Regions from separate parts of the Peribacillus sp. NPDC101481 genome, predicted to be linked through region 2. Evidence: a T-box and tRNA genes for the amino acid it is inferred to sense, from the RefSeq annotation. Region 2 holds a T-box; the other holds one or more tRNA genes.
What was found. A T-box is a leader RNA that pairs with one kind of tRNA and senses whether it is charged. The one in region 2 lies ahead of glyQ (glycine--tRNA ligase subunit alpha), so its partner is inferred to be a tRNA-Gly.

Region 1: it has a tRNA-Gly gene. The T-box ahead of glyQ (glycine--tRNA ligase subunit alpha) is inferred to sense a tRNA for this amino acid. The anticodon was not compared.

The regions. Positions count from the first base shown of each region.
Region 1 covers NZ_JBIWNJ010000001.1:1,918,095-1,925,059, forward strand. The annotation lists gene queG (tRNA epoxyqueuosine(34) reductase QueG) at 1-834, opposite strand, end outside; gene ACIROD_RS09280 (B3/B4 domain-containing protein) at 941-1,609, shown strand; tRNA gene ACIROD_RS09285 (tRNA-Gly) at 2,464-2,537, opposite strand; gene ACIROD_RS09290 (YbjN domain-containing protein) at 2,728-3,141, opposite strand; gene ACIROD_RS09295 (FUSC family protein) at 3,301-5,253, opposite strand; gene ACIROD_RS09300 (NADP-dependent oxidoreductase) at 5,494-6,522, opposite strand; gene mgtE (magnesium transporter) at 6,901-6,965, opposite strand, start outside.
Region 2 covers NZ_JBIWNJ010000001.1:1,063,206-1,070,170, reverse strand. The annotation lists gene ACIROD_RS05155 (HD family phosphohydrolase) at 1-526, shown strand, start outside; gene ybeY (rRNA maturation RNase YbeY) at 523-999, shown strand; gene ACIROD_RS05145 (diacylglycerol kinase family protein) at 977-1,354, shown strand; gene ACIROD_RS05140 (cytidine deaminase) at 1,394-1,792, shown strand; gene era (GTPase Era) at 1,785-2,714, shown strand; gene ACIROD_RS05130 (YqzL family protein) at 2,814-2,957, shown strand; gene recO (DNA repair protein RecO) at 2,991-3,743, shown strand; T-box leader at 3,802-3,978, shown strand; gene glyQ (glycine--tRNA ligase subunit alpha) at 4,076-4,972, shown strand; gene glyS (glycine--tRNA ligase subunit beta) at 4,959-6,965, shown strand, end outside.

The DNA of each region.
Region 1 (6,965 bases), 850 kb from region 2:
AATCGTAAGCAGCGGTTTTAACAGAGGTTTCGCCAGCTCCGGGTCGGGTTCCATCTCTTCATGAAAATGAAAATCCATTCCTTTGTTTTTCGGACAAACGGTCTGGCATGTATCACATCCATACAAACGATTGCCTATTTTCGTCCTGAACTCATCCGGAAGGAAACCTTTTGTCTGCGTCAAGAACGCAATGCAACGCTTGGAATTTAGCTGCCCGCCCTGAACGAGCGCTCCAGTCGGGCAAACATCGACACATTTATTGCATGTCCCGCATTGATCTTCCATCGGTTGATCCGGTTCAAATGGCAGGTTGGTTATCATGTCTCCCAAGTATACATAAGACCCGAATTCCGGTGTGATGATCATACTGTTTTTTGCACTCCAGCCAATACCTGCACGCTCAGCCACTGCCCTATCAGATAACTCGCCCGTATCAACCATGGACTTCATCATTGCTCCTGGCACCTTATCACTGATGAAATCCTCAAGTAACTGCAATTTATTACGAAGAACGGTATGATAATCCGTTCCCCAAGACGCCCGGCAAAAAATCCCCCGGCGCTCACTTTTTGTACTTTGCGGAGCATCCTTCAATTTAGAAGGATAAGCAAGCGCAATCGAAATGATGGATTGCGGTTTATCGAATATCAATTCAGGCCTTACCCTTTTATCTATATCGGCTTCTTCAAACCCTGACTGATAATCCAGCTCCTGTTGACGTATCAACCGACCTTTCAATTCGGTAAAGGCCGTGGCCGATGTAAAGCCGATTTTATCGATGCCGATTTCCTTACTATATATAATCACTTCTTGCTTGAATGTGTTCATATCCATATTAATCACCTACGTTCATTCAGTATTCCCATTGAAAGCTTGAATCTTTTTCAAACCATTGCTATCTATGATAAACTAATTGCAATCATTTTTGGAGGTGAAACCGTTGGAAATTACCGTATCAGCTAATCTTAGCAGTAAAATCCCTCAATTCAAAGTTGGGATCATTACATATGAAAACATCGAAGTAGGTCCCTCCCCGCAAATGGTGAAAGGAAGACTTCAATTATTTCAGGAAGCTCTTTTCTTCGATCTTGAAGAAAAGGAATTGGCCGACTTTTCCGGCATTAAAGTGTGGCGGGAGATTTTCAAGGCTACTGGAACAAATCCGTCACGGTACCGCCCCTCCGTGGAAGCCCTTTACCGTCGAGTAAAAAAACAGAATTACTTGACACCCATTCATTCAGCCATCGATTTAAATAACTTCTTCTCGCTGTTATATGAAGTTCCGATTGGCATTTATGATGCGGAAAAATTATCAGGGGACATCTCGATTAAGATCGGCGAGGAGTCAGATGGTTATGAAGGTTTGAACGGCCGCTTGAATTCCATGGAGAATATGATTACATCTGCCGATCATGTGGGCGCATTCGGAAGTCCTTACGTTGATTCAGAACGCACGAAAGTCACCGAAGAAACGAAAAAAGCTATCCAAATCATTTATTTACAACCCAATACTCCAATCACGGAAGCAGATCAGCTGACGAAATCCCTGATGGACATGTTCCTTGAAATCCATGGTGGTGAAGGGACTTACTCGATTGTAGAAGGATAATTAAAATTCGAACGAAATTAAACCCTTTCCACAATCGGAAGGGGTTTTTATGATTTTTCCAATTAATAAAACCAGTCCTCTAGTATCCTTTTATTCAACCGATCGATCCATACCCTGAAAAAAGCGATAAAATGATTCCTGGATTTTAAGAGCATAAAGGATCACCTAGCTTAAATTTGGTTCGGGATGAGTCTAGCCTACGGACTTTTCTTAAATTACATTCCAGTGATTCCAGAAACCCGCTCCCTTTCCGCCGACTGTCTGCCAAGCCTCATCAAAGCAAGCGCCTGTGGGGTCTCGACTAGCCAGTTATTCGGCAGGAGTGTCGCAAATTTCTTCGAACCAGTGAGGGTTTCATAAAACAATAAAAAAACAAAGAGCGAGATTGCCTACAATTTTATCCAAAAAAATGTTTTTGCTGTTTTCAGCCGGAGCACTTTTGTTTCAACCTACACCTCACTATTCGGACTCCCAATCCCTTTTTGTCGCCAAACTGCAACCATAACAATGGTTATTACATATCCGCACACCTTGCTCTTCCCCATTAACAGTGTCTAAACAGACCTAAACTACATAACTTGCAAGTTTGGACAAAAAAAAGCACACACTTAGTCAAACTGATTCTACTTACGTAGTTAATCACATTGACTAAGTTAGTGCTGAATCGAAATCCCCACTCTCCAGGATGGAGGATAATATAAAAATAAAAAATCGGTTTTCGGGCATAACATACTTACTGCAGGCAATTTGAACAATAAAAAAAATCCCACTGTAAACAGTAGAATTCTTGTAATAATATTTAAACGCAAAGCTTCGTTCTCCAGGTAACGAAACCCTACGTTATGAGTATGTATTGGAGCGGGTGAAGGGAATCGAACCCTCATCATCAGCTTGGAAGGCTGAGGTTTTACCACTAAACTACACCCGCATATTCTTGTAGAAGTTTGTCGAATTACCAATCAACAAAATTAATTATATAGTTTAATGTGAAAAAATGCAATAGTTCTTTTAAAAAAAATTAATAATTAACGTATTGTAACGTTAATATATTCATTCACTCTAGTAAAAATGTTAAAAAGTCCTCTGAATCAGAGAACTTTTTCATCCTATATGATGATCTAAGACCAAATGACTTCCATTAACCGCGGATAAACCTGCTGTGCCGTTTCAAGCAGCATGATTAACTTCCTGAACGCCAGATCCGGTACGATGTCCCCCTCAATGGAGTATGAATACCGAATGGAAATGGTCCCATTTTCCTCATACAGCTTAGAATACCTAAAATTAGCATTATATTCATTCAACAGTGTATGTACATCCTGTTTCTTTTCAGGATTCTTCAACTCGGCGACATTAAAGCAAAATAAGTCCGCCACATTTTCATCTTGATTGAAAGCAAATACTAAAAGGACCTTCCAGCCGTCCTTTAACTTTTGCTCAGCCCTAAAAAAGGTGGTGCCATCTTCATTCAACTCATTCATATAGATTTTCTCACTAGTTAAAAAATCACGAAATTTAGCAACGTTTGACATGGTTCATCACCTTTCTCTTTGTAATTACATTTTATAATGAAAACTGGCATTTTTACAGACTTTTCTATAAACCTTCCAATTTCATCCTATTAATAGGGGCGAAGAATCACTCATTTAAAGAAAGGGATTCAAATATGATCTCCCGGATCAATAGATTGATTAGCCAGTTGCTTCTCCGGAAAACTGAAGCGCATCTTGTAGGTCCAAAATTTCCTGACGGATTTTTGAATATCCTTCTATTTCTGGCACTTCTTTATTCGTATGTGATCGACTTTTATCGGCCGCTATCGCCATGTTTTCGAAAACATACAGCAACTGAGCAAGCTCCCGCTCTGAAAGGATTGGCCGTTCAGAGGATTTTAAGCTGGCATTTAGATAATATCCCAACTGTTCTATCGAAAATATAACGGGCCAAAGAGATTCCAATCTAGCCTTGTTTTTGAATATCTCACCAAGGGATGCATTGTAGACGGTTAATAGATTCACCATATTTGTTTGCATTTTGTTCCTTTCACTGCTTTCATCAATTGCAAGGTCATTATCTTTTTCAGAGAACGCCATCAATAATAGCTGCCCCTGGCTACGAATCGTTTTGGCTATTAAATGATTGAGAAGACTGGATGCCGAACGACTTCCGAGTAACAGCGTCCCAATAAGCCCTATCAAGCTACCAACGACAATATCGGTTATCCTTACAGTCGCAAAAAAACCGAAATCATAGCTTTGAGATGAATATTCCACCATGATCAATGCTGAAGGGGTAAAAAACATCGCCGCCAATCCATAATTCCGAACGATGAAAAGCTCTGTAATGAATGTCAAAGATAAAATGATCAGAACGATGATGAACTCGTTATGAACGGCTGCTAGAATTAAACTTGCTATCAGGAGCCCGATGACCGTCCCGAAAGTCCTTTGGACCGCCCGATGGAATGTGGAGATGATGGTCGGACCCGACATAACGGCAGCACAGGATAAGGGAATCCAGTACGAACGGTTAAAATCGGCGGAATAGGCGATGATCGCCGCAATGGTAAGGATTGTTCCATATCGAATGGAAGAGAGGAAAACAATGGAATTCTTATCGAACGCCCCAAGAAAAATGGTCTTTAAAGAAGGCTTGGAGATGGTTGCTGCTTGATCGATTTTTTGTACAGGTTCATTCATGATGGCATCTGCATTGTATATCATCATGAATAACGCTTCCACCTCATCAGTCATTTGGTCAGGTTGAAGGATCTTTTTTTTATTCTTTTTTCCAGATGCAATGGAACCGGCCAAGGCACGAACGGAATGACCTAATTCTGGCGGCATCACGATCTTTTTGTTCAAGGTAATCTCCAGAGCCTCCAAGAATATGGCATTGGCATGTTCATTCAATAGATATAATCGCTTCAACTCATCTGGACTTCGCCTGTTTGAAACCCCCGCTAACAGTGTATCTTCAGCGTGTTTCATCGCCAATACGGTTCTTTGTCTTGCTTTATTGAATGTCTCGGTGCCCATGGAATCAAAGAATGCCCCCAATTCTCTGTACACCTTTTCTACCGCAAGCGATTCTGGTCCATGAGGGTTGAAAAACCAGCCTAACATACAGATTATCCATGATAGTGCCCCACCTATTAAAACGAGGCCACCACGCAATGGGGCAAGACTTTGGTCAACGGGCATACCTGTCGCAAGCGCAAAGCTCAAGACGAAAAATACCGCCGAAGGACCGGTTATCTTTAATGCACCAAATACAAAAAAAACACTGGCCCCGATGATACCCATCATTATGGCTGTTCCTAATTGGTATGGAGCCAAAAGCGTCCCTAAAACAACAGATAAAGCAAGACCCACCATCACAAAGAAAATCTTTTTAGCTCTTTGGCGATACGGTTGGTTAAAAACGTATAAATAAGCGAAACCTCCTATCCCTGCAAGTAAACCGTACGATAAATTTCCGAATAATAAGCCAATGAAAACAGGTAGTGCAGCAGCTATACCTGCACTTAGTGCTTTTATCCAAGGAAATGGAATCTTTTTTATTTCAAAAGCCTGTTTAAATGTCGTATGTATCGTATCCAATTTCAGAGATTCCGAAGAGGACCTTTGCTTATTTTCACTCATTTTCAATTTATCCTTTCATTAAAGATTCCAACTCTGTAGTGAAGGCTATGTCTGATGAAGTGACTTCTCATAATTAATATCCTTCATATGGATCAAAAGATACCACTTAAGGTAATGAAGGATCATATAACTTGAAAGAAAACGGCCTTTCCCCGATTTAAATCGAAAAAAGGCCGCTTTTGTCATAAGCTGCTTAAAAATCCCAACAAAGGACCTTCCTCAGCTTTATTTCCAGAAAACTTATAGTTGAGCGAATTCAGGCTCCGCAACTTTTACAAGCTGCTTACCGAGGTTCGTTCCTTTAAACAAACCTAAAAATGCATCAGGCGTGTTTTCGAACCCTTCAATAATCGTTTCTTCATACTTCAGCTTTCCTTCTTGAAGCCACTTACCTAAATCCGTAGCACCCTCTTGGAATCTAGAGGCATAATTTCCAACTGTGAAACCTTTCATTAGTGCACTCGTTTTGATCATCGCCGATTGCAGACGCGGTCCTAGATCTTTTCCTTCTGCGTTATACGAGGAAATCGCTCCGCATAATGGTATTCGGGCATTCGCATTCAAAAGTGTGAAAACAGCATCGGACACCTCGCCGCCCACATTATCGAAATAAACATCGACTCCATCGGGAACAGCATTAGCTAAATCTGTCGCAAAACTATCACTTTTATAATTTACGGCTCCATCAAATCCCAGCTCTTTCGTTAAATACTCAAGTTTTTCATCTGAACCAGCGATGCCAACAACCTTCGCACCTTTAATCTTAGCAATTTGTCCGACTACTGAACCAACTGCTCCAGCCGCTCCTGAAACGACTACCGTTTCACCTTCTTGAGGTTTACCAATATCAAGCAAACCAAAGTAAGCAGTTAAACCGGTCATTCCAAGAATCCCTAAATGAGTTGTGACCGGAGCCACCTTGGGATCAATCACGCGGATTTCTTTTTCGGTGACAACTGTGTATTCTGCCCAGTCGATATTCCCAACAACGACATCCCCTTGTTTGAAGGAATTCGATTTGGACTCAACAACTTCAGCAACAACGCCGCCAGTGATGACCTTATTCAATTCAAATGGAGCAATATATGATTTGGTATCTTGCATTCTGCCACGCATATATGGATCGACAGATAAATATAGTGTACGTACTAAAATCTCATTATCCTTTGGTGTGGGAACTTCACTCTCAACAAAGTTGAAATCCCCTTTCGATGGCATACCTTTTGGACGGTTTGCCAGGGTGATTATTTGTTGTTTAGTTTGTGTCATCATTGTTCCTCCTTGGTTTGAATACGTAATTTCGAAAAGAAGCGTATCACTGATGAAGTTCATAGGTCAAAGAATATGATTGGTTTTTGCTTCCATAACACTCTTATGTAGTCTTTCCTATAAACCCCAAACTTGCTACAGCCTATTATGTCCCATGTTTTTCATTTCAATATACGGTTCACTCCCAGAAAAATTTAACGGCCTTTCCCCGATTGGATACCGAGAAAAGGCCGCAGCTTAAAACTCTATTTTTATTGTCTGCTTGGCAGATGATCAACCTCCGCACTATCCCGATTTAAAACATCAGCCTGGACAGTTTGTACTGCAATCATTGAGACTATGTTCGCCCATGAAAAAACTACTAGCTTAATGGATAGTCTACATCAATTTTGAAATAAACATCGTGGCAATTCCAAAGTAAATAAGTAACGAGAGGATATCAT
Region 2 (6,965 bases):
GCATTTCTTCATCGAAAATCAGATGAATGAAGAGAACCCGCATGATCGGCTGCAGCCGGAAACGAGCAGGGATATCATCATTGCCCATGCCGTAGACGGCGGGGAGATGCTTCGCAGTCACAAATTCCCGAAAGAGATTGTGGATATTGCAGAGCAGCATCATGGGACCACTTTATTGAAATTTTTCTACCATAAGGCAAAAAAACAGGATGAGTCCACACTCGAAGCGGACTACCGGTATCCCGGGCCGAGGGCGGTAATGAAGGAAGTAGCCGTCATCGGCATAGCCGATAGTGTGGAAGCTGCAGTGAGATCGATGAAGCACCCAACGCCGGAGAAGATTGAAGAACTGGTAAGTTTCATCATTCAGGACAGGATTTCTGATGGTCAATTTGATGAATGTGACATTACTATGAGAGAATTGAGTATCGTGAAGCATTCCTTATGTGAATCGCTTAATGGTATCTTCCACTCCAGGATTGAATATCCGGAGTCGGATAAATTAGGACAGAAGGTGAAAGAATGATTTTAGCTATCGATTTAATGGATGAAACGAACGAAGTAACGGAGGAAGCTCAGCACCTTGTTGAAAGCATTCTGCAATTTGCGGCAAGAAAAGAAAACATTGAAAAAGACACCGAGCTGTCTGTTACATTTGTTGACAATGATAGGATTCGGGAAATCAATAAAGAATATCGTAATAAAGATTCAGCTACAGATGTCATTTCTTTTGCACTTGAAGAAATGGGAGAAGATGAAGTGGAAATTGTCGGGGCCGAAATGCCCCGCATGTTAGGGGATATCATCATTTCCATTGAACGCACGAAGGAACAGGCTGAAGAATATGGTCATTCATTTGACCGGGAACTTGGATTTTTAGCTCTGCATGGTTTTCTTCACTTATTAGGATTTGACCATATGAATGAAGAAGATGAAAAAGTGATGTTCACAAAACAAAAGGAGATCTTGGAAGAATATGGACTTTCAAGAGAAGGGTAAAAAAAGGTATCCTTTATTAAAAAGTTTCTCTTTTGCCTGTCAGGGAATTTTGGAGGCTGTTCGGACTGAACGCAATATCAAGATTCATTTCGTGTTAACGGTCATCGTCGTATTCTTTGGTTGGTACTTCTCATTGAATGGGATGGAGTGGCTTTTCATTTTAGCGGCCATAGCCGGCACGATTACCTTGGAGCTCGTTAATTCAGCGATTGAAAGGGTAGTGGACCTGGTAACGGATCAAATCCATCCGCTTGCCAAGCAGGCAAAAGATATTGCAGCCGGAGCTGTATTCATATATGCTATATTTTCTATAATAGTTGGATTGATTATATTTTTGCCCAAGTTTGGCCTGTAGGTTGCCGAAATGGTACTCAATTTGAAAGGAAGATGTGAATTGAATACAAAGGAATTGATTGAGGAAGCTAAAAAAGCAAGGGATAAAGCTTATGTGCCTTACTCCAAATTTAAGGTGGGGGCAGCCCTTTTAACCGCTGATGGAAAGGTCTATCATGGTTGTAATATAGAAAATGCAGCATACAGCATGTGTAATTGCGCCGAAAGGACAGCTTTATTCAGTGCTTATGCCCATGACGATAAAAAGTTCGTTAAACTTGCAGTCGTGGCAGATACCGACGGTCCCGTTGCTCCATGCGGGGCATGCAGGCAGGTTATTTCAGAACTGTGCGAAAAGGATATGCCGGTTGTTTTGACCAACTTAAATGGGGATATAAAAGAATTAACAGTACAGGAATTGCTTCCAGGAGCTTTTTCACCGGAGGATTTGAATGGATAAATTATTTAATGATACACAAGTAAAAGATTACAAATCAGGTTTCATTTCGATTATTGGACGACCTAATGTTGGGAAGAGTACATTTCTGAATCGGGTCATCGGCCAAAAGATCGCCATTATGAGCGATAAACCGCAAACTACAAGAAATAAGGTCCAAGGTGTACTTACGCAAAACGATTCACAAATGATTTTCATCGATACACCCGGCATTCATAAACCAAAGCATAAGCTTGGTGATTTCATGATGAAAGTGGCCACGAATACATTGAAGGAAGTCGATTTGATTCTCTTCATGATCAATGCGACTGAAGGATACGGACGCGGTGACGAGTTTATCATTGAAAAACTTCAATCCGTAAAAACGCCTGTTTTCCTGGTTGTAAACAAAATCGATGCGATGCATCCGGATGATTTACTTCCGATCATTGAAAAATACCAACAGCTTTACCCTTTTGCGGCAGTCGTTCCGATTTCTGCGCTTGAAGGAAATAACGTTGATACACTGCTTGAGCAAATCAAGGAACATCTGCCTGAAGGTCCCCAGTTTTATCCTGCTGACCAAGTGACCGACCACCCGGAACGTTTTATCATTTCCGAATTGGTCCGCGAGAAGGTTCTGCACCTTACACGGGAAGAAATTCCGCATTCGGTGGCTGTTGTCATCGATTCGATTAAAAAAATGGATAACAGCGACACCATTAATGTCATGGCGACGATCGTTGTCGAACGTGATTCACAAAAAGGCATTGTCATCGGAAAGCAAGGGAAAATGCTTAAAGAAGTCGGTAGCCGTGCCAGAGTGGATATCGAAAACTTATTGGGCTCAAAGGTTTTCCTGGAACTGTGGGTGAAGGTGCAGAAAGATTGGCGTAACAAAGCAAGCCAGCTTCGTGATTATGGCTTCAATGAGAGCGAGTATTAATTAACAAAATTTACGCGTCATGAAAGTTCGGAAAACGGTCAAGCTAATCATATGGTCGGATATTCATATTGCTAGTTAAAAATGAAAGGTGGGCTTTATATGTTGGATTTTACCTGGGAATTATTCTCTGAAACAGGTAATGTGGACACCTATTTGCTGTTTAAGGAGATAGAAGTCGAAAGACAGGAAAGACACTTGGTATTGAACGATGAGCTAGCAGAAATTGATTTTCCCGTTTCATAGGTTAGCCTTGGCGAGCATGGGTGGTGTCTTGGTATGCTCCAAAAATGTGAGGGCATTGTCATAAGGCGAACTGCATATGGAGAAAATAACAAAATCATTACTATATATACCCGTGAGCTAGGAAAAATCGGCGTTATGGCTAGAGGAGCCAGTAAACCTAACAGCAGGCTTTCTGCCGTCACACAGCTTTTTTGCTCCGGGTATTTTCTTGTAACTACATCAACCGGACTCGGAAGTCTTCAGCAAGGCGAAATGGTCGATTCACTCCGTTTCATAAGGGAGGATCTTTTTGCCACTGCTTATGCTTCTTATATTGTTGAATTGCTTGATAAAAGTGTCGAGGATAAGAAACCGAATCCATATTTGTATGAGTTGCTTTCGCAAACCTTGCATTACATAAACGAAGAATATGACGCAGAGGTATTGAAATTCATTTTTGAAATGAAGATGCTGCCCGTCAATGGGATTAACCCAGTGCTGAATCAATGTGCTGTATGTGGTGAAACGGAAGGGGAATTCTCCTTCTCGCTTCGGGAAGCGGGCTTTATCTGTCACCGCTGCCTGGGGAAAGACCCTTATCATTATAAAATTTCAGCTGCAGCCGTCAAATTGCTGCGAATCTTTTATTATTTCGATTTATCAAGGCTCGGAAACATTTCCGTCAAGCCTGAAACGAAAAAAGAACTGCGAAAGATCATCGATGCTTATTATGAGGAATATTCTGGTCTGAACTTGAAATCAAAAAAGTTCCTGAATCAGATTGATACGATGAAAGATATGTTTTAGGATCTGACCTATTGACATTCCTTGTTAGTTTGTATAAAATTCTAAACATCAAAATAAGAAGATTGCGTTGATGGAAAAGAGTATCTGTCATTCTCCATAAAAAGCGAACCCGGGACGGTGGAAGCCGGGATATGGATTTACAGGGAAGGGCGTTTCCGGAGCATGTTGCTTTGAAAAGAGGCCGTTTTATAAACGGCAATTAGGGTGGAACCGCGGGTATACTCTCGTCCCTATGCATTTCGCATAGGGACGGGAGTTTTTTGTTTGCCCAAATGTGATGGGTTCCGACCTGATTTTAAAAAGAGCCGTTTTAAATAACCTGGAGGTGTACGATGAATATTCAAAATATGATTTTAACGTTACAAAAGCATTGGTCTGAACAAGGCTGCATATTGATGAATGCTTATGATGTCGAGAAAGGGGCAGGAACGATGAGCCCATACACGTTCCTGAGAGCCATAGGACCGGAGCCTTGGAGCGTTGCTTACGTGGAGCCATCACGCCGTCCTGCTGACGGTCGTTATGGTGAGAACCCTAACCGACTGTATCAGCACCATCAGTTCCAAGTGATCATGAAGCCGTCGCCTGACAATATCCAAGAATTATATTTGGATTCTTTACGCGCTTTAGGGATAAATCCGCTTGAGCATGATATTCGCTTTGTGGAGGACAACTGGGAAAACCCATCACTAGGGTGTGCCGGTCTCGGTTGGGAAGTGTGGCTTGATGGAATGGAAATAACGCAATTTACATATTTCCAACAAGTGGGCGGTCTTGAGTGCAAGCCGGTTTCCGTGGAAATTACATACGGGATCGAACGTCTCGCTTCATACATTCAAGATAAGGAAAACGTATTTGACCTGGAATGGACAGATGGATTCACAGTTCGGGATATATTTGGACAGCCGGAATACGAACATTCGAAATATACGTTCGAAACCTCCGACCTTGATATGCTGTTTCAGCTTTTCACGATGTATGAAAAGGAAGCGCATCGCCAAATGGAAGAAGGTCTTGTACATCCCGCATATGATTATGTTTTGAAATGTTCACATACATTTAACCTTTTGGATGCCAAAGGTGCCATCTCGGTGACGGAAAGAACGGGTTATATTGCCCGGTGCCGTAACCTAGCGCGCAAGGTTGCCAAGACCTTCTATGAAGAGCGGGAAAAATTAGGCTTCCCGATTCTGAAAGTGAAAGGGGAGAATACAAATGAGCAAGTGTGATTTGTTATTGGAGATTGGATTGGAAGAGCTGCCTGCCCGTTTTGTGACAGCATCAATGAAACAGTTGTCAGATAAGGTGCAGCAATGGCTAAAGGAAAAAGCGATTGAATTCGGAACGGTTGAAGCTTTTTCCACACCAAGACGTTTGGCCGTACTGGTGAAAGACGTGGAAGAGTCCCAAAAGGATATCGAAGAAGAAGCAAAAGGCCCGGCTAAGAAAATCGCTTTGGACAGCGAAGGCAACTGGTCTAAAGCGGCATTGGGATTCGTCAGGGGTCAAGGAATGACTTCAGAGGACATTTATTTTAAAGAACTCAAGGGTGTGGAATATGTCCATGTGAATAAATTCATAAAAGGACAGCAGACCGTTCAGCTTTTATCTGAGCTTGCTGAAATCATCAGCGGCATGACGTTTCCGAAAAATATGCGTTGGGCCAATCAGGAGCTCCGCTTCGTCCGTCCGATTAAATGGCTGATTGCCTTATTCGGCAATGACATTGTGCCATTCAGCATTGCTGATGTGGAAACGGGCCGTGAAACAAAAGGACACCGTTTCTTGGGCGATAGCGCTAGCATCGAACTGCCGGAACTGTACGAAGATACGCTAAAAGAACAATTTGTTATGGCGAATCCAGATAAACGCCGGCAAGTTATATTGGATCAGATTAAAGAGCTTGCGCAGGAGAAAGGCTGGATCATCCCAGTCGATGAAGATTTGCTGGAAGAAGTCAATAATTTGGTGGAGTATCCAACGGTGTTATTTGGAAATTTTGAAGAAGAATTCCTTGAGCTCCCAGCTGAGGTGCTTATCACATCGATGAAGGAACATCAACGTTATTTCCCTGTTAAAGATCAGGACGGGAAACTGCTTGCTCACTTTGTAACCGTGCGTAACGGCGATGACCGCCATTTGGATAAGGTTTCTAAAGGTAATGAAAAAGTATTGCGTGCCCGCTTATCTGATGCAGCATTCTTCTATAAAGAGGATCAGAAAAAAGAGATTTCGGATGCTTTGAAAAAGCTTGACAGCATCGTTTATCATGAAGAAATCGGTACATTAGCTGAGAAAACTGCCCGGGTAACTGCCCTGACGGGTGACCTTGCGGATGCTTTGAATTTAAAGGCGGAAAAAGAAATGGCGCTTCGGACAGCGGCAATTGCCAAGTTCGATTTGGTGAGTCAAATGGTTTATGAATTCCCTGAATTGCAAGGGTATATGGGTGAAAAATATGCGCTCTTAAAAGGTGAAGCCAAAGAAGTGGCCGCGGCTATCAATGAACATTATATGCCAAGACATGCGGATGACAATGTACCGCCTTCAGTCATTGGTGCGGTTGTGAGTTTAGCTGAAAAAATTGATACTTTGTCTTCATTCTTCGCTATTGGCGTCATTCCGACCGGTTCCCAGGATCCTTACGCATTAAGAAGGCAGGCGAGCGGTGTCGTCCAAATCCTAGCGGAGAAGAAATGGAATATTTCACTAGAGGAGCTTATTGTTTTAGGCCTTAAAGGACTGGAATCAAAAGGCATCTTAAATCGTGATCTTGAAGAAGTTAAAGCGGATATGTTCACATTCTTTAAAGCGCGTGTCAAACACCTGCTTCAAGAACAGCAAATCCGTTACGATTTGATTGATGCAGTTCTGTTCAATGAGATCGGTTATATCCACTCTATCGTGGAACGTGCACATGTCTTGGATGCTAAAAAGGACGAAGCAGGGTTTAAAGAAAGCCTGGAAGCATTAAGTCGGGTCATGAACATTGCCGTTAAATGTGACAATAAGGTGACAGTTGATCCTTCTGCCTTTGAAAATGATCAAGAAAATGCGTTATATGTAAAATATAAAAAAGTGGCAATCCGTTATATGGAATCTAGAGATGAGAATGAGCGGTTTGAACAGCTTGTTTCGCTTCAATCGGAAATAGAGTCGTATTTCGAGAATACAATGGTCATGGCAGATGATGAAGCAATCCGTAATAACCGTTTATCCTTA